One region of the Lactobacillus sp. UMNPBX12 genome, then DNA from elsewhere that is predicted to be linked to it. Evidence: riboswitches for the same ligand, from Rfam matches in the RefSeq annotation. Region 1 holds a riboswitch; the other holds the start of a gene.
What was found. Region 1 has a riboswitch for lysine ahead of CP363_RS00685 (ABC transporter substrate-binding protein/permease). Riboswitches for the same ligand answer to the same signal wherever they lie in the genome.
Positions count from the first base shown of each region.

Region 2: another riboswitch for lysine. It lies ahead of lysA (diaminopimelate decarboxylase); the one in region 1 lies ahead of CP363_RS00685 (ABC transporter substrate-binding protein/permease).

Region 1 covers NZ_PCYY01000001.1:138,765-151,191, reverse strand. Annotated here, with positions in the region: gene CP363_RS00750 (SLC13 family permease) at 1-374, opposite strand, end outside; gene CP363_RS00745 (iron-sulfur cluster biosynthesis family protein) at 574-978, shown strand; gene CP363_RS00740 (glycerophosphoryl diester phosphodiesterase membrane domain-containing protein) at 1,071-2,849, shown strand; gene CP363_RS00735 (hypothetical protein) at 2,921-3,061, shown strand; gene CP363_RS00730 (hypothetical protein) at 3,220-3,732, shown strand; gene CP363_RS00725 (hypothetical protein) at 3,701-4,093, shown strand; gene CP363_RS00715 (glycosyltransferase) at 4,228-5,535, shown strand; partial or broken gene CP363_RS00710 (glycosyl hydrolase family 8) at 5,544-6,646, shown strand; gene CP363_RS00705 (YfbR-like 5'-deoxynucleotidase) at 6,732-7,376, shown strand; gene CP363_RS00700 (HNH endonuclease) at 7,377-8,291, shown strand; gene CP363_RS00695 (DUF805 domain-containing protein) at 8,361-8,831, opposite strand; gene CP363_RS00690 (amino acid ABC transporter ATP-binding protein) at 8,913-9,668, opposite strand; gene CP363_RS00685 (ABC transporter substrate-binding protein/permease) at 9,668-11,281, opposite strand; lysine riboswitch at 11,392-11,565, opposite strand; gene CP363_RS00680 (DNA-3-methyladenine glycosylase) at 11,614-12,246, opposite strand; gene CP363_RS00675 (DUF488 domain-containing protein) at 12,279-12,427, shown strand, end outside.
Region 2 covers NZ_PCYY01000002.1:144,618-157,044, reverse strand. Annotated here, with positions in the region: gene dapD (2,3,4,5-tetrahydropyridine-2,6-dicarboxylate N-acetyltransferase) at 1-511, opposite strand, end outside; gene lysA (diaminopimelate decarboxylase) at 526-1,836, opposite strand; lysine riboswitch at 1,929-2,089, opposite strand; partial or broken gene CP363_RS01690 (aspartate kinase) at 2,051-2,947, shown strand; gene dapF (diaminopimelate epimerase) at 2,956-3,960, shown strand; partial or broken gene yjeM (glutamate/gamma-aminobutyrate family transporter YjeM) at 4,049-5,238, opposite strand; gene yihA (ribosome biogenesis GTP-binding protein YihA/YsxC) at 5,402-5,992, opposite strand; gene clpX (ATP-dependent Clp protease ATP-binding subunit ClpX) at 5,982-7,247, opposite strand; gene tig (trigger factor) at 7,376-8,707, opposite strand; gene tuf (elongation factor Tu) at 8,853-10,043, opposite strand; gene CP363_RS01655 (tetratricopeptide repeat protein) at 10,233-11,066, opposite strand; gene CP363_RS01650 (ribonuclease J) at 11,069-12,427, opposite strand, start outside.

The DNA of each region.
Region 1 (12,427 bases):
GCGCCCATTCCGATTAAGGTAACAGGTAAAATCTGCGGCAATTTATAACGTTTAGCAATATTTAAATACAATGGGATCAAGGTTAATGCAGTAATGTCATTACCTAAAAACATCCCTGAAATAACAGCCAACAACGAAAACAGCGTGTTCAGCTTACGTGTGTTGTCGGCAATGCTTGTAAGCTTGTATGCCAAAACGTCCAGAACGTGCAAGTATGCATAGATCTGGATAATCGTTAACATCGCGGCAACGGACCATAATGTATGGAAATTAATATCAGAAAACCGCGGTCTGGCAAAAAAAAGACTGACTACTGTAATGATCACAGTAATCTGTAAAATTCTATCTTTAGCAATATTCTTTAAGACGGTCATAAAAGGTCCCCCTTACGTATTACAATCGTCTAAAAACCCTATGTACCATTTTGAGCCTTTTTGTGATTGCATGCAATGATAAATTAAAAAAATATCAAGATTAGCGGCATTTTCGAGCATATTTTTAGTTAGTTGGAACTAGTCGTGCTATACTTAAATAAGTAAGTTAATAAAATTTAGATTGAAACGAGGAAACAAAATGACAGAGAATGCAATTTCAATCAATATTAAACCAGATGCTGCAGAAATTATTAAAAGCAAGATGGATGCAGATCACCAAATTGTTATCTTGGCTTTAGATGATGGTTCAACCAAGTATTCTAAAAAAGGCGGCACTTGTACTATTGGCGACAGCTTCCAGTTTGTAATCCTTGCTGAAAAAGATCCTAAGTATAATATTTCAATCGAAAATAATGCTGGTCTTGACTTGTATACTGCTCAGCCGGAAACAACTTTCTTTGAACCAGGTCTAGTGGTAAATGCGCGCAACTCAACTTTGAGTTTATCTTCAGACAGCGGCATTATTGATGGTGGGATGACCATTACCCAATATGAACCTGAAGCAATTACTGCTGATGATCTAAAAAACGGCGGTCAATGTTAAAAAATAAAATTAATCATAGGGACGAGGGAATGACCTCGTCCTTTTTTAGTATAGAATTAAGAAAGTGATTTCAATGGAAGGGGGGAAGAACAATGACTTTTGTCAAAGAAATAAAAGCAGGTAGTCGTGAATTTTGCCAAAATTGGCTGCGGTATTTGCTACTTTTTATAGGATTAAGTTTATTTAATCAATTTATTGTTATTCCACTTTTTCGCTATATTACAACCTTTGTTTTGCAGGCTAGTGCTATTCCGTTCGTATCTTATCAAAATGTAGTGACGATCATTACGACGCATACGGTTGCCTTTTTAATTTTGATAATTGAGTTGCTGCTTTTATTAGTAATCTTGTATGCGCAATTAGCTTATTTACTTCATGGCGTTTGGGATATTAAGCATCAGGTTTTTACGTGGAAAAATAGTTTTATTCAAACTTGGCAAAATATCAAAAAAATTCGTTTAGGCACGCTTTTTATTTTGATGCTCTATTTTTTATTGGTAGTACCGTTAGCCGATGTCATCTTTAGAACACCACTTTTAAGCAAAGTGCAGATTTCAGAATTTATCTTGGATTATCTGACGAGAACGCCAATCTTGTTAGCCGTTTTGATTGCGTTTTATTTAGCCGCTTTGATCCTTGGTGCAAGGCTAGTATTTGTTTTACCCATCATCGTTTTTGACCACTTAAAGTCGGCGCAAGCAGTAAAAAGAAGTTGGCGATTAACGGCGCACTACCGTTGGCGGACGATTTGCTGGAGGATTATTGTTTTAGCCGTTTTATCTGCAGCAGTCATGACAATTTTCTATTTAGCAATGTATTGCCTGCAGCTATTAGTTGATTTATTACCTGGGAAATGTCCGTTAATTGTAGCCATTATCAATCTTTCGCTTGTTCAAATTATTAGTGAAGTAGCGTTAGTCTATGTTAGTGTACTGGGCTTATCTATTATTTTGAAAGCCTTAAGGCAAGAAAAGATAAGTCAAACAGGTAAAACTAAAAAGATAATTCTAAGTACATTAGTTGTGTTTGTACTAGTAATGATTAATGCAATATCCACCAATTATTTATATTTGACTAGTGTAAATGCTAAAGCGCCAGTAATTATTTCTCATCGCGGCGTTGATGATAAAAATGGCGTACAAAACACGTTACAGTCATTAAGAAAAACGGCTAAAGAAAAGCCGGACTACGTTGAAATTGATGTTCATGAAACTAAGGATAAAAAATTTATCGTAATTCATGATGAGAATTTATTGAAGCTAACGGGAGTTAATAAAGCCCCGAATGATTTAACTTTACGGCAATTAGAAAAGTTAACTGCCAAAGAAGACGGCTATCATGCTAAGTTAGTTAGCTTTGATCAATATCTTGAGGAAGCCAAAAGACTGCATCAAAAATTGCTAATTGAAATTAAAACGACGGCTAAAGATTCGAAGAAAATGCTGCAGCGCTTTAATCAAAAATATGGCAAAACGATTCTTAAAAATGCGTATCAAGTACAATCACTCGACTATCGCGTGGTTGAAGGACTGCACTTAATTAATCCACGTTTGGTTGTCTTTTACATTCAACCTTATAATTTTACTTATCCGCAAAGTGTTGCTAGTGGATATTCAATGGAATATTCTACCTTGAATTCAGACTTTATTTGGCAAGCCCATTTGCAGGATCGTCCTGTTTATGCCTGGACAGTTAATGACGAAAAATTAATGAAGAAGATGATGTATCAACAAGTTGATGGCTTAATTACTGATCGAGTTGATTTAGCTAAAAAGGCAATTAAAAGTTTCCAAAAGGATGCTAGTTATGCTACGCGAATCTTAAATTATATTGTTGTCCTGCATCTGCCGAAAAATTTTGAATCTGCATGAAGACTTGATCTGAAGGGCTGGACATGGTAAACTATACTAGATTTTCGAAAATCTGAAAGGAAGTATAGCATATGCGTAAAGGTGAAAATTACAACACTGGTTGTGAACCAAACCAAAGACCTAAGAACAAGAGAAACGCAAAGAAGCGTGTTGCTCACGTAGCAGCAGTTGTTGCTTTCTTGAACAAGGCCGCAAAAGACGAAAACAAGTAGTCTTTAATAATATTGAAATAAAAGCTAGGAGCTGACGCTTCTAGCTTTTTTTGTGCTTACTGAAAAAATTAATTTAGCACATGGACATAAAAAGATTTTTGAATATAATTTAACTTAGGTTTTTATAGATAATATATAGGATATAGATAGTTAGATATATGAATAAGAATAATAAATACAATATTTTGATCTATTTAGATCTCGTTGCAGCAATACTTTTTCCAGTAATTGCTGTTTTTCAAGTGGAAGAATATTCGGCAAATATAGTCAATGGCTTATTTTTAATTCTAATTTTAGCTATTATGACGGGATTATTGTTGCCTAATATAATGGTTAGCTGGCTGATAATTTTGTTAACGACGATTGCAGCGGGCTTTTTAGTGCTGGGATATGTTGTAATTCCTACAGAAGCAAAGTGGTTTTTAGTGGTAGCTTTTCCGATAGAGGCAGGGCTTTTAACGGTGTTGCGCTATTATGTCCTAGATTGGCGTTTTATTAGTAAAAATCGGCAAGATATTCGCAATTACCTTAAACGCTACAATGGCACTCTAAAAATGCATACATGTTACACTGCTAATAAAATTTATTCAAAAGTAATTAGTAATATTAAAGAACGGCCACAATTACATTTATGGATGCATGTATCATGTATCAATGTTGCGTTGGGCTAACCACGAACAGTTTGCTCAACTTCATCCAGAAGAGCACGGACAGTATTTAGAAAAATTAGCTGATATCTTAAAAAAGAGAAGATTAGCAGCTGAGGAACTCTTTTATTTAGGAGATGCCACTTTTTTTATTATTTCGCCTGAATTAAGAGATGACATTATCAAGCAGATTAATCAGGAGACAATTGCGGAATTAAAAAAAGTGCAAGATGATCTTCCCGGAGGCCTGAAATGGACGAGTCAGCGAATTGATGAAACAAACGTGGATCGTTTTACAGATCCAAATGTGATTGTAAAACATTTGGACCGCGAATTGGAAACTGACTTAATTGTTGAATATTTAAAGGCTGAAGCAAATGACTAATTGGTTTTATTTCTTAGCTTTAAGCATTTCAGGCATCTTTTTACTTGCTTTCATAGTTATGTTTATTTGTGCGTTTGTCATTTACTTTAATGTTGAAAATACGGTAATCAATAAAAAAGGAAAAAAGACGAAAAATGAGTGAAGCATTACAAATTTTAACGTTAATCTCGATTTGGCTTTCTTTGTTGATGTCTCTAGTTACCTTAAGTGGTGCAGTTTTCTTTTGGTTAAAGCACAGCAAGCTCTTAGTTAAAATCACGCCACTTAAGCGTTACCCAAAAGTTACGTTAGTTGTACCAGCTCATAATGAAGAATTAGTTATTAGTAAAACTACGCAGGCAATTTTAAATTTGAATTATCCGGCTGATAAGTTACAAATTTTAATCTATGCTGATAATTGTACTGATGATACTGCTAAAATTGCCCGGGAAATAATCAAGCAATATCCTGAACGGGAAATCAATGTTCAAGTAATTGAACGAACAGGTAGTGGTGGCAAAGCTGGTGTATTAAATGATGCTTTGAAGATTGCCCAAGGAGAATACCTTGGTGTATATGATGCAGATGCCATGCCAGAAGAAAATGCTTTGTATTTTTTAATTAAAAAGATTTTGGAAAATCCGGTGAGATATAAGGCTGCTTTTGGTCGCAATAAGACGAGAAATGCGCGGCAGAATTTTTTAACTAAGTGTATCAATCAGGAAATTGTTGTTACCCAGCGAATTCAACACTGCGGTATCTGGCAATTATTTAAGATTGGTCGTATTCCAGGGACTAACTTTATTATTAATACTGATTATGTCAGATCAATTGGCGGCTGGCGCAATGGCGCTTTGACCGAAGATACTGATATTTCTTTTAAAATTATGGGCTCAGGTAGTTTGATTGCCTTAGCCTATAATTCTGAAGCCTTCCAGCAAGAACCAGAACGCTTAAAAGATTATTATTTCCAGCGCTTGCGTTGGGCTAAAGGTAACTATGAAGTAGTGATCAATAATTTTTGCCATCTTTTTGATAAAAGCAACTGGCGGGTTAAATTAGAGACTGTCTATTATTCCTGCACTTTTTTCTGGTTTAATTTGGCGATTGTTTTATCAGATCTGATCTTTTTTTCTAATTTGATTGCCTTAATCGTCCATTTTTGGAATCCTGCAGTAGTAATACCATTTACAATTTCGCGGAGTAATATTTTATTAGCTCAAATTCTGCTCTTTAATTGGCTATTGATGGTTTTGCTTTATATTTTGCAAATTAACCTAGCGATGACTAAGCAATATGGGCAGGCAACTGACGAACAGATTTGGCTAGCCTTAGCATCATATTTTACTTATTCGCAATTGTTCATCATTGTATCAATTCATGCGGTTACTTCAGTAATGCTAGATCGCGTTTTTCATCGTGATAGTACTAAATGGGTTAAGACTAAGAGATTTGCGGATTAGGTGATGAGATGAAAAAAAGATGGATGCTACTAGGATTTTTACTCGTAACGATTGCATTTACCGGTATTATGATCTATATCAGAGCAGATAATAATTCAGCGGTGCGTAATTTTTTCTACATTCTTGGCATAAAAATTATGTAGTTGAAGAAGAGAATCTTGCCTATATTAATACCACGCCTAAGCAGGAAAAAGTGACGGTTTTATCTGAAGGCCAAGGATATGGGATGTTTATTGCGGCGCATGATCCAGCAGTTAAAGAAAGCAACTTTGCTAAGCTAGTGCAGTATTATTTAAAACACCGGGATCGTAATACGCAATTGATGGCTTGGCGGCAAACAAAGAAAAATGGAAAATGGAGCAGTGAACGCAATAGCGCTACTGATGGGGACTTATTTATTGCTAAAGCTTTGTTTTTAGCGGCTAAAAGATGGAAAAATCCAGCATATCAGCGGCAAGGGCAAAAATTAATTGCCGATATTTTGTGTTATGAATATAATCCGACCACACAGGCGTTAACGGTCGGTAACTGGGCAGATTCTAAGTCGAAGTATTATAATTTATTGCGAACATCTGATGTGTTACCTACAATGTTTGATAAATTTTATCAAGAAAGTGATGATTCACGCTGGTTAGTAATTAAAAAGTCGATGCTTAAGCGGCTTAATCAGTTAAGTCATCAACATAAGAGCGGTTTAGTGCCAGATTTTGCATGGTTGACAACAAAAAATGCTAAACCAGTCAAAGGAAAAATTACTGCTAGTGAGTATGATGGTGATTATTATGCTAATGCTTGCCGAGTGCCAATGAATCTTGCTACTAGTAAGGAAAAGTTGGCGAAAAATACTTTACATAGATTGCTTAAATTTTTTAGCAAGCAAAATACAATTACAGCAGGCTATACTTTAAAAGGCAAGCCGGTCAATAATTATCAATCAGCTAGCTTTAGCGCGCCAATTTATATTGCGGTGAATGAAAATCGCAATCAAGGCTATGATAATTTGTTTGCTTCGCAGCAATATATTTTTGCTAAAAAATTACCTAAAAATAATTACTATGATGCAGTACTAACGACGATGGCAACGATACTGACACCGGCGCGTAGATTTTAAGAGGCAAAGGCCTCTTTTTATTTGCATTGAAAATCAATCTTTGATAACATAGTAAAAATTTTAAGAAAAATGAGGAGGATAAAAAATGGGATTAAATGCATATATTCAAGGATTTAATAGTTTAGAGTCAATTGATCGAGCACCGGGCTACTTCAAGTATCATCACCACTCAGTAGCTGATCACTGCTTTAGAACCGCAGAATTAGCACAAATGATGGGTGACATCGAAGAAGTTCACGGCGGCAAAAAGATTAACTGGAAGGCACTTTATGAAAAGAGCTTGAATCACGACTATACTGAACGCTTTATTGGTGATATCAAGACACCGGTTAAGTACGCAACTCCTCAATTAAGAAAGATGATTGGCGACGTTGAGGAAACCATGACTACCAAGTTTATCAAGGATGAGATTCCAGAAGAATTTCAAGAAATTTATACTAAACGTCTCTCAGAAGGCAAAGATGATACTTTAGAGGGTAAAATTTTATCAATCTGTGATAAATTAGATTTGTTATATGAAGCTTATGGAGAAATCGAATTAGGTAATCCTAACCCGGTTTATATGCAAATGTTCAAGGAAAGTCTTGAAACGATCAAGAAGTTCGACGATTTAGTTTGCGTACAATACTTTATTAAGAAAATTTTGCCAGATCTTTTTAAAGGTGATTTCGCGGGAAAGGATAAGATGCAACGAATAGCTTTTAGCATTCTATTGTTAGGGGATGATTAGGTGAAATTTCAATGTAGTTCATGCGGGCTGCGCATGGACTCTTTGCATTTTAAGCAAGAGGGGTTAATGAATCCTAAGTTGACCAGTATTTGCGACATTTGTATCACGCGCAACCTGAATCCGGAAGATTACGCAAATGATGCGGTCGCAACTTTTGCTCAAAGCTTGCTTTACACGTTTGTCGGTGCAAAGAAACAAGATCAATCAGGTTTTATTGTGAAAAATAAAAAGGACCGTAAAAGATACGAGGCTTTTTTGCAAGACTACGATGGCAACGAGATTGCTAGGTCACAGATTAAACGGAGTGATTTGAACATTGCCATTATTAAAAGTGAAGATGGCAAGCTGGGATATGTGCCCGATCAAGGCGTTACTTTTGCCCAAAATTTAGAAAAGTTAGGTCTGGAAGTCAATTTTCAATTAAATGAAGTGGATTTTATCGACCGTGAACGTATTCGAGCTAAGTATAAATATCGCTGTCAATATTGTGGCAGACGTGGCCGCAGCGTAGATCATAAGGATCCAGTATCGCTTAGCCACAATAATGATTTGAATAATCTAACTCTGTCATGCGCTGAATGCAACCGAATTAAGTCAGATATGCCTTATCAGCTCTTTATTAAGTTAAATAATGGGATTGTAGATATTAATAAAAAACTGGTCAAATATGAGAATGCCCTTGGTACGTTGAAGGAAGAATTTGAGCATCGTCGTCGCTATTTGGCTGCGCAAGTACACCTTAAAGGTGTAATCAATGATCCTGAATTAAATGCAATTAGAAAACAAAACAAGAGCTTACAGGATGCAATTGATAGTCTGCAGAGTGATTATGATGATTTGCGTCTAACCCGGAAGACTTATTTTGATACTGGTTGGAAATTGGCTCGAATCAAGGAAAAGAAAGATATTATTTAAAAAAACGTCATTTTTGTAAATTGAAGCAAATAGCGGCTTTGAATTTACAAAAAATGGCGTTTTTTGATCTTAAAGCAAATATGAACCCCATCTTACAGGTTCCTTAACTGTTGGCTGAATTAAAAAGTAGACTAATACAATCCAACCAATGGTAGGGATGAAGTTAATCCAGTACCAGTAGCCGCTTTTATTAATATCATGCAGCCGACGGATTGCTAAACCTAACCCACAAAGGAAAAAGTAGACTTCGAATATTATAACTATGGCAATCGCTATGAAAAATGATGGGTCATATTCCATTGGGACACTACTGTTAACAAACATTAGCTGTAAACTAGTAGTGACTATGAGATACCAAGTAGGCACTAGACTTAAAACGACTAGAATGGCAAAACCAATCCAGTAAGTTCTCCGACTGGTTCGAGCATTCCAAGTAAATGGACGTAAAAAAGTTTCTTTCAAGATTTGCTTCCAGTTTGATTGGGGAACTGGATCAGGATCGACAGGTTCATGATATTCTTGGTTATAGTACGCAGTCATATATGTACTCCTCCTTTTTTGGTAAAAAAATAAGCTTGAATTTAAATCCAAGCTTATCATTTTTAATTTGATTTTAGAAGATTAAAATTCATTATTTCTAAAATTGCTCAAGAACTTTTGCGTCTTTTCGTTCTTAGGATGATCAAATATTTCTTCAGGTGAACCTTGCTCAGTAATCACGCCATCACTGATGAACAATACTCGGTCAGAAATACTCTTAGCAAAGCCCATTTCGTGGGTAACAATCACCATTGTTAAACCAGTCGTAGCGAGCTTTTGCATAACTTCTAGTACTTCGCCAACCATTTCTGGGTCAAGGGCACTAGTTGGTTCGTCGAACAATAAAACTTCTGGATTCATTGAAATCGCACGGGCAATAGCAACACGCTGTTGTTGACCACCAGATAATTGTTGTGGTTTAGCCTTGATAAATGGATCCATACCAACCTTTTTAAGGTTCTCCATAGCAATCTTACGTGCTTCGTCTTTTGAACGCTTGAGGACCAATTCTTGGCCAATCATGCAGTTTTCCAAGACGTTTTTGTTCTCAAATAAATCAAATTGCTGGAATACCATGCCGACCTTGGATCTAAAGGTATTACGGTTGTAACCAGGTGCCAAAATGTTTTCACCGTGGAAATCGATCTCGCCACCAGTAGGTTCTTCGAGCAAGTTGATGCAGCGAAGGGTAGTAGACTTACCACCACCAGAAGGACCAATGATCGTTACGATTTCGCCTTTATTGATGTCAAAGGAAATATCCTTTAATACTTGGTGATTTCCATAAGACTTTTGCATGTGCTTTAAGCTTAAAATTACTTCGTTTGATTCAGTCATTAATTGTTTGCCTCCGCATCTTTTGGAGTACCAACTTGAACTTGGTTAGCCATCAAGTTGTAATTCTTGTTACCTTCAAGTCTCTTTTCGATAAAGTTGAAGATTCTAGTAATAGTAAAGGTTAAGATCAAGTAAATTGCAGAAATCATTAAGTAAGTTGGGAAGAACTTGAATGATTGACTGGCAATAGTTGTACCAACAAAGAACAATTCTGAAACTGAGATAATACTCAATACTGAAGTATCCTTAATGTTAACGATAAATTCGTTGGTGATTGATGGTAAACAGTTTCTAATAGCTTGAGGCAAGATGATATGCCACATTCTTTGGTTGTGGGTCATACCAAGTGCACTAGCTGCTTCGAATTGACCTTCTGGAGTTGAAATAATACCACCACGGATAACCTCAGCTAAGTAAGCACCAGTGTTAATTGACACAATAATCAAAGCAGCTACAGTTCTATTTAAATTCAAGTGCCAGAATTGGGCAATACCATAGTAGATTACGGCTGCTTGAACCATCATTGGTGTACCGCGGAAGATTTCTACATAAACAGATAATAACCACTTAACTACGTTCAAAGTCCAACGCTTGCCGCGAGTAGTTGGAGTAGGAATGGTACGAATAATTCCTACAAGCAAGCCGATAAAGAAACCAACAATGGTACCAACTAAAGCTAAAAGCAAGGTCATGCCAATACCTGACATAATCATGCCACCATATTGCTTCCAAGTAGTAACTAGCCAGTTTTCTTTCTTAGTTTCGTTACCAGCCTTAGGTTGTTCCTTGATGGCTTGTGACATTAATTGATCACGCTTTTTATTAGAAATAGTTCTTAAAGTAGCGTTAACTTCATTTAAAAGCTTGGTATTACCCTTTTTAACCCCGATACTAGTTACGGAATCGTCATGGTCAACTTTGAAGCCAGCCATTTTGTTTAAGTTAACTGCAATAATGTTAGGGTTAACGTTGTGGTAACTTTCAAATTCAATATCTTCAGCAACATAACCATCAATGGTGCCAGAAGCTAAACTTTGACGCATGGCTGAAAAGTCACGCATAGCTGGTTCTCTTTTAGCACCTTTTAATTGCTTGATTAAATCGTAGTGTAAAGTTCCTTGTTGTGCGGTTAACTTGGCACCTTTGAAATCAGTCAACTTCTTAGCATTAGAATATTTACTTGCCTTATTAGTAATTACGACGAAAGTACTTTTACGATAAGGTTCTGAGAAATTAATTGCCTTGCGTCTTTCGGCAGTAGGAGACATACCAGCAATAATTAAGTCAATTTTACCTGAAGTTAAAGCTGGTAAAAGGCCATCCCATTGAGTCTTTTCTACGATTACTTTTTTGTGTAGTCGTTTACCGATGATCTTGGCAATTTGAACATCATAACCATTAGCATAGGAGTTAGAACCATCAATTGGAACAGCTCCATTAGCTTTGGTTGGCTGAGTCCAGTTGTATGGAGGATAGTTTGCCTCCATACCTATCTTTAACGTGCCAGAATCTTTCTTAGCAGCTTGAGTCTGATTGCTACTAAGAGAAAAACCGATAAATAAACTGAGTAGGACAGACATTATTACAGCCATCCATCTAAATCTTGACTTCAATTATAAAACCTCCAAAAATAGTTTTAACATAAAGCCAACACAATAAAGAGTAAACAAAAACCTCGCTCTTCCAAAGAATTGCGAGGGTCATAATCATCAGTGTTTAAACCAAATCTTATAGCGCTCCCTGGGGACTAACCAGGACAGTCTATAGAATATTCTTCTATAGCCCAACAGATTAACACGCGAATATTAAATCTATTTCGGCGGCAACCCTAAGTTAACTATCATTGTTTTCGCGAACTCAAACTTAACTTGTGATTGTCGCAACCTCTATTGCATTGGAAAAATATTTAACTAATGAAGAATACTAGAAGAAAAAGTTAAATTTGTCAAGCCCAACCATTATTAGTTTCATAATTTCTCTTTTTCATATCAGAAACATAAGGATTTCCTGCTACATAAAAACGTAATTTTTTGTTAGCCCAAACGGGATCAGATTGATTGATACCAACACGCGCTGCAGCAATTATTTCCTGGGGAATTTTTTTATGACGATCATCAAGATCAATGGCGAAAGGGGAGTCTGATAAAAAGTGCAAATTCCAATTTTTATCATGAATACCAAAAGCTTGCATCATTTTTGCGGGACCATTAGTCAAAAGAAAGCCATCTTTACCATGACGGTTCTTGATCATGGTCTCAATTCCTAAAGTGGGATCGATTGCACGGATTAAAACCCCCTGTGGTTCATTCTGAACCCTAGTGGCAACATCAAAGAAGAAATATTGACGTTGCGCGTAGATATAGATCGTTCCGCCTTTGCCGTAAAGTCCTTCATTCGCTGGGCTACGACGACCGCCATAAGAATGTGCAGCGCGATCCTTTTTACCCATATATGCTTCTGCTTCCACGATATAGCCGCCTAATTTTTCTTGACCATTATCAAAAGTAAGCATTCGCCCAATTAGGTCTTTTGCAATATAATCGGTAGTGTTAGTAGAAAAATAAGTTGAATAATTCATTTTTGACCTTTCTAGAAAAGAGATAAAAAATAATGACAGAAATTAAATTAGTTCGAATTTATGACCATGAGCAACCTGCTGGTTATCGGATTTTAGTTGACCGTTTATGGCCACGGGGAATGAGCAAAGTTAAGGCCGATTTAGCTGAATGGGATAAACAAATTGGCCCTAGTAAGGAATT
Region 2 (12,427 bases), on a different contig from region 1:
CATTATCATCAATTTGAACCGGTTTAGCTGAAGCAGGCTCAATTACACCAGCCAATACGCTACCAGCTCCAATATGACAATGTTGTCCAACAATGGCACGGCCACCGAGAACTACGCCCATATCAATCATGGTATTAGCCCCGATTTCTGCTCCAATATTAATAATGGCACCCATCATAATTACTGCATTATTACCGATTACCACTTGATCACGAATAATAGCTCCTGGTTCAATTCGAGCATTAACTTTTTTGAAGTCCAATAAAGGAACTGCTGAATTTCGTGCATCATTTTCAATATGGTAGGCCGTAATTTGATGATTTTCTTTTAAAAATGGTTCAATATCTTTCCAGTCACCAAAGATCACGCCAGAATGAGCTTCAGTAAAATTCTCAATTTTCTTTGGAAAATCAATTTGTGCTAAATCTCCTTTAATAAAGACTTTTACCGGTGTCTTTTTTGGTGCATTACCGATGTAATCAATAATACTTTTTGCATTTAACTTTGCCATCTTTTTTCTCTTTTCTAATTTAAATATGATTGATCTAAATGAACCAAGTCTTCTAAACTTTCACGCTTAATGACTAATTTTGCTTTACCATTTTCTGCAAATACCACTGCTGGTCGAGGATTACGATTATAATTTGAAGCCATTGAATACCCATATGCACCTGTATCCAACATCGCTAACAAGTCTCCAGCTTTGACTTGTGGCAAAGCTTGATCTTCTGCTAATATATCGCCACTCTCGCAATACTTACCAGCAATACGAACATGTTCAGTCAAAGGCGCTTGTGGATCGGTGGCTAAAACTGTTTCATACTTAGCCTGATAAAGTGCAGGGCGAATATTATCTCCCATCCCGCCATCGACAGTAATATAAGAACGATAACCTGGAATATCCTTACGGCTACCCACCGTATAAAGGTTGTAACCGGCTGGACCAACAATTGATCTTCCCGGTTCAATATCGATTTCAGGTAAAGGATAATTCATTTTTTCAGCTTCAGTTTTGATCACCTTAACAATCGTCTTAACAAATTCTTCTGGTCGTAATGGATGATCTTCTTGGGTATATTTAATCCCAAAACCGCCACCAATATTAATAACTTGTGCAAGATAGCCATACTTTTCTCGCCAATCTTGCGCTACTACCATTAATTTTTGTGCTGCCATTTCAAAGCCGTTTAAGGCAAAAATCTGTGAGCCAATGTGAGCATGAATCCCCAACATTTTCATCCTAGGATTAGCTAGAACTTGTTTTAATGCCTTTTCTGCTTGACCTGATTCAAGATCAAAGCCAAATTTACTATCAATCTGACCTGTTTGATCATATTCATGGGTATGTGCTGAAATCCCTGGTGCAATACGCAACATGACACTAATCGTAGCATCGTACTTTTTTAAAACTTGCGCCAATAACTGAATCTCATGAAAATTATCAATAATAATTTTGCCAACATGATTTTTTACGGCCATTTCCAATTCAGTTAATGATTTATTATTACCATGAAAGCTAACTCTCTCCATTGGAAAATTGGCTTTTATTGCAGTAAATAACTCACCTGCTGAAACTACGTCAGTGTATGCTCCCTCTTCTGCAATAACCTGATATATTGCGATTGCTGCGAAAGCTTTACTTGCATAACTAACAGCATAGGCCATGTTTTCTTCTTCAAAAACTTTCTTAAAAGCCCGAATTTGTCGACGAATTTGATCGACATCATAAACTACTAATGGCGTACCATACTTTTGAGCTAATTCTACTGTATCAACTCCACCAATCGTTAAATGGCCTTGCTCATTAATCTGATCTACTGCAATTTGTGAATTCATTTTGTTCTCCTGTCTTTTTCAGGCGAAACGCTAATAAAAAATCCATTGTCTGCGCCAAACAAACAATGGATTAATTTCTACTTAATCTATGGTCGATAGCGCTCCGCGAATTTTGTTCGCGACAGTCCGCAGTTTATTCAACTACGCCCCAGCTCAAGCCTTTAGCATGACTCAGCTTCGGCAACCTCCCCTTTTACAATTCATCTTCGTTTTGCCCAATGATGCCATTGTCAATCCAGAGAGCTACTTAAATCTTGACCAAATTAAAATTAAGGCTGATGAACGTATCGTATTTCCTGGCTTTTTTGGCATGACTCCGTCTGGTAATATCGCCACTTTTTCCCGTGGCGGGTCAGACATTACCGGGGCTATTCTAGCTCGCGGCTTTCATGCTGATCTCTATGAAAATTTTACAGATGTCAATGGGATTTTTGCCGCTAATCCTCATATTATTGAGCATCCCCAATCCATCAAGAAAATGACTTATCGCGAAATGCGAGAGTTGTCATATGCTGGCTTTTCTGTTTTTCACGATGAAGCATTGATTCCTGCTATTCAAGGACAGATTCCTATCAATGTGAAAAATACTCATGATCCTAGCAATCCTGGCACTATGATTGTCCCAGAAAAGGATTTTGTCCCAGATAATGCAATAACCGGCGTAACCAGCCAAAAACATTTTTCCGCATTATATTTGCATAAATATTTGCTCAATAAAGAAGCTGGTTTCACCTTACGTATATTACAAATTTTATACCAACATAATATTCCATATGAGCATATGCCATCTGGGATTGACGATATTACCATTATTTTTAACAATGATTTTCTAAACGATCAGTTAATTGATCAAATTTGTAATGAAATTCAAGCTACAATTAATCCAGATCAACTCGAATGGATTGAAGATTATGCAATTATTATGGTTGTCGGCGAAGGAATGCGACAAAAACATACCATCAGCCGTCAAATTATCGATTCTTTAGGCGATCATGATATTTCACCACAAATGATCAATCAGGGAGCTTCTCAAATTTCAATCATGATCGGTACTAAAAAAGAAAAGGCTGATGAAGCAGTAAAAATTATTTATCAAAAGTTTTTTAATTAGGGGGCATTATGATTAATTTATTCAAAGTTCACGGTTCTCAAAATCATTTCTTTATTCTTGATCAAACACAATTCGAACACGAATTAAGTGACGCCGAGCTAAAAAATTTTACGCAAAAGATTACCAATCCACAAACTGGACTGCTTCACGGAGCAGATGGCGTTTTAGTAGTTAATCATCCCGTGCATTCTAACTCACTTGGCCAGATGCGTGTAATCAATGCTGATGGAAGTGAAGCATCAATGTGTGGCAACGGTCTACGCACCGTTGCTCGTTACCTAAGTGAAAAAACGGGAAAAGATAATTTCCTAGTTGACACAATGAATGCCAGCTTACGTGTTAGAAGAGAAAAAGATTTTGCTTCTAACGTGCCAGCATTTGCAGTTGAGATCTCTCCTGTACGCTTTAATAAAGAGACACTCCCTTTTGATAATTTAGGACAAGAACGGATTATTGATGCTTGGTTGCCAGAAATTTATCCTGGATTACGTTTTACTTCAATTGCCGTACCTAACCCACATTTGATTTCTTTTGTTAATCAAGCAGAAATTACCGGCCCGATCTTAGGCATTGTTGGTAAAAAATTAAATAGCAATAATCCCTACTTTACAGATGGCGTCAATGTTAATTTCGCGCAAATTTTAGATAAAAATAAACTTTTTGTCCGCACTTACGAACGGGGCGTTGGTTTTACCAATGCCTGTGGTACTGGAATGTCCGCGACTTCTCTTGCTCTTACTTTAACCCACCCCGAAATAGGCAACTTAAATACACCAATATCAGTTTATAATCCTGGCGGTATGGTTAAAACTATCGTGCATTATGAAAAAAATAGTTATTGGATCGAGCTTATTGGTAACGCTACTTTTACTCATCGAATTAAGCTTTCTGAAGCTGACTTAAGGAAAGGTGATTTTTCCAATGTCCAGATCCAAAAGACTGCTGAACAAAGTGCTTATGAAAAATTTATTGCTAATCTGCCAAAGTTCAATGACATTACAACTTTAGCGTAAAAAAATGGCTTGCAACACGCAAGCCATTTTTACTTTTTAATTATTAATCTAAGTCTTTCAAGCCATGCTTTTTCTTGGAAACGCGATAAAAAATATAAGGTGCAGTAGCGGCTACGTTACCCATATCCGTCAGAATTTGATAAAAGCTAGTCACTGCGCTACCACCGAATGAGACCACCGCAATTAATAGGCAAACGAAGACAGTTTGAGCCCACATCGCATTAGCAGGAATACCGTGTTTATTTAATTTAGTCGCAAACGTGGATCAGATCCCATGATGAAAGATTTAATTGGTGAATAAAGCAAAACAAAGAAAGCACCTGTCATTCCCATCAAACCAGATAAAGCAATTGCTCTAGTAAAGAATTTACCAATCAATAAACTCGTGTTAGAATCCAAATGAAGTGCGGTTCCAAAGGCTTTGCCAAGTGTGTCATATACGGTATACGTAATATTTCCAGTATTGGCATTGGCTGCTAAAATATCTTTTTGATAATTAACTGAAAAACCGGTCATAAAAATCATCAAAACATAAGAAATAATAGTGAACAATGACCCAATAATTAAGCCTTTAGGGAAATCTTTTTCTGGGTGTTTCATACTGTCAATCACACCACCGACGGTTTCCATCCCACCATATGCAAAGACTGCATAAACTACGAAAGAAATAATCGTAATTGGCGTTTGAAAACTTTTATTAGGCGAAATAATAAAACTTTGCCACCCAGTAATCGGCTGAGCCAATTGTCCATGATTCATAATCAAGACCGTTAAACTAGCTAGAATAAAGACTGCATTCATTACAATCATGAACCAACCACCGATTGATGACATAATTTTAATTCCAGTTATCCCTCTGGAAGACAGGTACGTTGATACAATCATGAATAAAATTGCTAGTACACCTATCAATTGAGTACCATGCAAGCCCCAAATATTCCATTCTTGAGTTGTATCTTTGCCAAAAATAAGGGCAGAGATTGAAATTTAAAGCCTTGAGGCGCTTGCAACCAGCCACAGCACCCAGTTAGCCAGCCATACAAAAGTCCCAATAAAGGCCTATTTTTGTCCAACTGAGCCAGCTAACCATGAATAAATACCACCTTGAGCATCATGAAAAGCAGACCCATATTCTGCCATCATTAAGCCAGCTTGGAAAAAGAAACAGACGCCAGCCAAAATAAACCAAATGATCCCAGCATATGTCATTTGCTCATAAGAAACAGAAACATTGCCAAAACCATAAACCGTTGTGATAATCATCAACACAAGGCTCATAGTCGTCAATGATTTTTTAGTTTGTGAATTTTCATCATCCAAGATAAAGCCTCTACTTTCTATTTACACTTTCCATTTTAGCATCGTTTATCTTGAATAAATTTATTCTAATTTTAGGCTCATAAGAAAAAACTACTAGTTATTCACTAGTAGCCCTTCATTTTTATTCATTAATTCTTTTTTCAATCCAATTACTTAATTCAGTTACATGTAATTTAGTGACCGAACTAAAAGTCAAAACAGTGACATGATCATAGTTGAGATTCAACTTTTTCTTTAAGCCTGATATCACCTTATTAGTTTGACTCTTTTTTATTTTATCCATCTTGGTACAAACTACCAAAATTGGGATATTTAGATATTGAGCATAATCATACATAGCAATATCATCTTTGGTTGGTTCATGACGACTATCTACTAAAATAATTAGTCCCTTTAGGTTGGGTCTAGTTTCTAAATAATCTTGAATCATTTCGCCAAATTCTTGCCGCTTCTTCTGTGAAACTTTGGCATAGCCATAACCTGGTACATCAACCAAATAAAATTTTTCATTGACTTTGTAGAAATTCAAAGTTTGTGTCTTTCCAGGCTGTGACGAGGTCCTAGCTAAGTTTTTACGCTTTAATAGGGTATTTATCAAGCTGGACTTTCCCACGTTTGAGCGGCCTGCTAATGCGATCTCAGGCAAGTTATCTTTAGGATATTGATCTTCTCTAACAGCACTAACTGCATAACTACTGCTTTTAATGATCATTGACACTTACCTGTTCTTTATTATCAGTATTTTTGCGGATTACCTTTGGCTTAGCGTGCTTAGTAATTACGTCCTTAGTTACTTCAACGGTCTCAATATCCTCTTCACTAGGAGTTTCATACATAATATCCATAATTGAATTTTCGATAATTGTTCTAAGTCCACGTGCACCCATATTTCTTTGGATTGCTAAGTCAGCAATTGCCTTCAGAGCACCATCAGTAAACTTCAAATTAACATCGTCAAGTGATAATAATTTCTTATACTGCTTAACTAAAGCATTCTTTGGTTCAGTTAGCACTCTGACCAAATCCTTACTACTCAATTTATCAAGCGTAGTAATAATTGGAATTCTACCAATGAATTCAGGAATCATTCCAAATTTAACTAAATCAGCTGTAGTCAAATGGCGTGTCCAATCATCTGCATTAATTTTATCTGCCTCATTTTCAGCACCAAAGCCAATGGTCTTTTTACCTAAACGATTTTTAACGATTTGTTCAATTCCGTCGAATGCCCCACCAACAATAAATAGAATGTTAGTCGTGTCCATCTTAATCATTTCTTGTTGAGGGTGTTTACGCCCACCTTGAGGTGGAACAGAGGCAATTGTACCTTCCAAGATCTTTAATAATGATTGCTGTACACCTTCACCTGAAACATCACGCGTAATTGAGACATTCTCAGATTTTTTAGAAATTTTATCAATTTCATCAATATAAATAATGCCACGCTGTGCACGTTCCAAATCATAATCAGCATTTTGTAGTAACTTAAGCAAAATATTTTCAACGTCTTCACCAACATACCCTGCTTCAGTCAAGGTAGTTGCATCGGCAATTGCAAATGGGACATTTAAAATACGAGCCAAAGTCTGAGCAAGATATGTCTTACCTGATCCAGTTGGTCCGATCATTGCAATATTTGATTTTTGTAATTCAGTTGAAGAATCAACATCCATTTGGCTAATTCTCTTATAGTGATTATATACAGCAACTGATAAGACTTTTTTAGCACGGTCTTGACCAATAACATATTGATCAAGTTCCTTTTTTATTTCAACAGGCTTAGGTAATTCACGAGCTGCTTTAAGTGAATCTGCTCGTAATTCATCGTCAATAATTTTTTTAGCCAAGTCAACACATTCATTACAAATATATACACCGTTACCGGCAATCATTTTCTTAACTTGGTCTTGAGTTTTGCCACAAAAAGCGCATTTAATCTCTTCTTGATCTGTAAACTGATTTGCCATTATTTTTCCTCCTATATCTACCAAAAATCAGATTATCATAAATTAACTAATATTGATAAATATTAAGCTCGAACAGCAAAAAAAGCGGCCTATAGCCGCTCTTTTTGAGAAATTAGCAAATATTACTATTACTTGCTTTCCTTCTTGTCATCGTCTTCTTTGTTTTCAAGCTTTGACTTAGCAACTTGCTTAGCATTATCAGTAATAAGATCCATAGCCTTACGTACAGTAATGTCGTGGCCTAACATGTCATCTGATAAGGTGTTACGTACCATCTTTTCATCCATGTTGTATTCTGAAGCAAGATCCTTGATTTCTTTATCAATTTCTTCCTTAGTTGCCTTAAGGTCTTCAGCAGCAACAATAGCTTCAAGAACTAAGTTAGTTTTAACTCTTTCAGCTGCATTCTTTTCAAATTGTGAACGCAATTGTTGTTCGTTGGTATTAGTCAACTTGTAGTAAGTTTGTGGGTCAATACCTTGACGTTGCATATTACCCAAGTATTGGTTCAATTGAGTATCAACATCTTCTTGAATCATAGCATCAGGAATTTCATCGATAGTAGCGTTGCTTACAGCACCTTCAATTGCAGCTTCTTGAATAGCGTCGTTTGCTTGTTGTTCCTTTTGTTCCTTCAAGTCCTTCTTGATCTTTTCCTTTAAGTCATCAAGGGTGTCTACAGAGTCATCAACGTCCTTAGCAAATTCATCGTCTAACTTAGGAAGTTGCTTTGACTTAACTTCGTGAATCTTAGTTGCAAAGTGTGCTTCTTTACCAGCTAAATCCTTTGCACCGTAATCTTCAGGGAAAGTTACAACTACATCAACATCATCGCCGGCTTCATGGCCTTCAAGTTGATCTTCAAAGCCAGGAATAAATGCACCTGAACCTAATTCAAGTGAGTAGTTTTCAGCTGAGCCGCCTTCGAATGGCTTGTCGTCGATAGTACCCTTGTAATCGATAGTAACAGTATCGCCCTTTTCAGCCTTACCCTTCTTAAGAACAAGTTCTGCATTTTGTTCACGGCGCTTGTCAAGTTCAGCATCAATGTCCTTTTGGTAAACACGAGTGTTTTGCTTAGGAACTTCGATACCCTTGTAGTCACCTAACTTAACTTCTGGTTCTACAGTAACAGTAGCCTTCATAGTCCAATCCTTGTCCTTATCCATTGATACAGGAACAATTTGTGGTTGGCCAACTGCCTTAATACCTGCTTCTTTAACAGCAGCAGAATATGCATTTGGTAATACAATATTTAAGGCATCTTCATATAATGCTTCTTCACCGTAATATTGATCAAAGATCACACGTGATACGTGACCCTTTCTAAAGCCAGGAACACGCAAGTTTTTCTTTACTCTTCTAAAAGCTTGGTCTAAACCTAATTTAATTTCATCTTGTGAAATATCAAAAGTAAGATCACCGGTTGTCTTACCGGTCTTTTCCCATTTAACAGACATTAATTAAATACCTCCAATGTCAAATTTGAGTTTGCTTCTTGCATACTAAGTTATCTTACCTTAAAAGGCCGCAAAAAACAAATTTAAAAGAAAAAAGATGCGCTCCTGTGAAGAAGTGCATCTTTTTTAACTATATCGTTAGAAATTAGTCAAGGATTTCAGTAACCTGACCGGCACCAACGGTACGACCACCTTCACGGATGGTGAACTTAGTACCCTTTTCGATGGCAGCTGGCTTGATTAACTTAACAGTAAATTCAGTGTTATCACCAGGCATAACCATTTCAGTACCTTCTGGCAATTCAATTTCACCAGTAATATCAGTGGTGTGGAAGTAGAATTGTGGACGGTAGTCTGAGAAGAATGGGGTGTGACGGCCGCCTTCTTCCTTCTTCAAGATATAAACTTGACCCTTGAATTCCTTGTGGGTTTGAATTGAGCCTGGAGCAGCCAATACTTGACCACGAACAACTTGGTCACGGTCAATACCACGAAGCAATACACCAACGTTATCGCCGGCTTCACCTAAGTCAAGAGTCTTGTGGAACATTTCCAAACCAGTAACAACTGACTTAAGAACCTTGTCTACCAAACCAACGATTTCAACTTCGTCACCGACCTTAACAGTACCACGGTCAATACGACCTGAAGCAACAGTACCACGACCAGTGATAGTAAATACGTCTTCAACTGGCATTAAGAATGGCTTGTCAGTTTGACGTTCTGGAGTTGGGATGTATTCGTCAACGACGTCCATCAACTTAAGAATTTGTTCTTGAGCTTCCTTGTCGCCTTGTAAAGCCTTCAAAGCTGAACCACGAACAACTGGAATATCGTCACCAGGGTAATCGTATTCAGTCAACAAGTCACGAACTTCCATTTCAACTAAGTCGATCAATTCTGGGTCGTCAACTAAATCACACTTGTTTAAGAAAACAACGATGTAGTTAACACCAACTTGACGAGCAAGCAAAATGTGTTCACGAGTTTGTGGCATAGGACCATCAGTTGCAGCAACAACTAAGATAGCACCATCCATTTGTGCAGCACCGGTAATCATGTTCTTGATGTAGTCGGCGTGGCCTGGAGCGTCCATGTGAGCGTAGTGACGATTTTCAGTTTCGTATTCTACGTGGGCGGTATTAATAGTAATACCACGTTCCTTTTCTTCTGGTGCAGCATCGATTTGTGAGTAATCTTCAGCCTTAGCCAAACCCTTGTCAGCCAAAACAGTAGTAATAGCCGCAGTTAAAGTGGTCTTACCGTGGTCAACGTGACCGATAGTACCAATGTTTACGTGTGGCTTAGTTCTAACGTAATGTTCTTTTTCTGCCATTAAAATGACCCTCCTGTAAATTTGCAAGAAGTCCGTTGAGATAAGTTAACGGATAATTCTCTGTTGAATATTGTACTACTTTCTTCGGCAAATGCCTAGTAAAAAAGCTTAAGCGAAATTGCCTAACGAAAATATCCTTTGCTAATTATACTAAATAGTTTGAAAATGTAAACCTTTTTTACTTATTTTTTATTGCGGTAAGTATTTATATATTTTTTCTAGTAATTTTTGATGACTACGGCCATCTTTTCTTTGTAAAAATGAAACTAAATCACTAGCAAAACTGTCAGGCTCATCAATATATTGGTTAATTTTAGGGTAAAGACTGCCTAATACCAAATTCACTTCTCCCAGCATTAATGGCAACTGACTTGGACTATTGTGAAATTTGCTTCCAATGCTAGAAATAATTTCACGGTACTTAGGTTCTTTTTCTAGAAGCAGTGTATTCGCCGGAATAAAGCTCTCCATCTGGCCTATTACCCAAATTTCAAACTTTTCTTCAAGTCCCAAGCGAACTAGATCTTCACAAAGTGACAACCTAACAGCAAAATCTGGCGTTGGATCTAATAAGACGCTTCGTGCAAAAGCTTTAAAATTAGGCAGGTTTAACTTATGTAAACTTTCATAATCCAACTGAGTAACCTGTTCTCGTTGTTTAAAGTTTTGCATAATCTGCCGCTGTTTTTCTTCAGAAGCTGGTTTTACCTTTTCTGATAAGTCCACTCCAACAAGATTTTTTAGTTGTAGAGCTTCAATAAAAAAATTATTTTTAGCTAGAATTTGACAGTAACTTTTAAATACTCGCTGATCAGAAAAAAGATCAGGCTCCTCTTTAATTAAAGCATATGCCTGATCTTCTTGTTTATTAGCGCAATAGAGTTTGCAGAGTTTCAAAATAACGTCCAATGAATGCTCTCCACGTAATGCTTCTTCTAGATTTTGAATAGCTGCTTCGAGATCTCCCTTACGCTCATCTTCTTCAGCAAGTTTCAATAAATTTTGTTGGCTTACTGATGTCATTTTTAGTCTTTCTTATTACTTTCTTTTTTCTTATTTATTTTTGTTTTTTTATTTTCGTCTTTGGCATGGTTCTTATTGTCATTTTGTGCTTTTTCATTGCGTTTCTGCATAGCACGATGACGGTTTTGATTTACTTCCATGACCACGGGCAAGATCACTGGACGACGGTTAGTTTTCTTGTATAAAAACTTCTCCAAATCACCGCGGATATCTTGCTTCAATTCAGTCCAATCAAACTTTTTGTGTTCAAAATTGGCCTGAATTGCTTTTTTAATTACATCAATTGAATCACTCATCAACTGGCGATTAGCCTTGATATAGACGAAACCACGACTAGTGACTTTTGGCTCTGCAATAATCTTTTTCTTCTTACGGTCAATTGTAACAACCGCAATAAAGATTCCGTCATCTGATAGGACCTCACGATCACGTAGCACAATATTACCAACATCACCAACACCAGAACCGTCGATCATGGTATCTTCACCTGGTACTGGGTCAGTTAAGAAGAAACGCTTCTGCTTAAAGTCATATTCAAGACAGTCACCATTCTTGGTAATATATATATCTTTAGGATTCATTCCAGCTTTAATAGCCAAATCACGTACTACTTCAAGTAAACGATATTCACCAATTACTGGAATTAAGAATTTTGGCTTCAAGGTTGTAATCAAAAGTTGCAGATCACGACCAGTTGCATGCCCACTAGTATGTATATTTCTGCCTAACTGGATAACCGTACCGCCAGCCTTATATACCAAATCACTGGTTTCAGCTACCATCGTTTCAACCGCATGTGACGGAGTAGTTGCAATAAAGACCAAATCGCCCTTATGAATCGTAATCATACTATGACGCTTCTTAGCCATTTTTTGTAATGAGTTAAGTGGTTCACCCATACGCCCAGTCTCTAATATAACTGTCTGCTCATCTGGCACAGTCTTCAGATCCTTAACTCGCATCAACAAGCCTTCAGGCACATCTAAATAGCCTAATTTCATTGAAGTTCTAACAATCTTAGCTAGATCGCGGCCAGTTAATAAGACGCGTTTCCCTGTTGCTGCTGCAGCATTTAAAACTTCTTGAACACGATTCAAGTTAGAGGCTTTAGCAGCTACGATAATTCTGCCTTTAGCATTTCTGAAGACATTAGTCACAAATTTACCAATATCTTGTTCAGATGCATTAGGGAAAGATGCTTCTGCATTAGATGAATCACTTAAAAGCGCTAAAACGCCCTTTTGTTCAATTTCAGCTAAGCGATCCATATCAGTCCGATAATTTAACGCAGCTGTTGGATCAAATTTAAAGTCACCAGTATAAACAATTTCACCTGCTGGTGTATGTACATCTATTCCAAG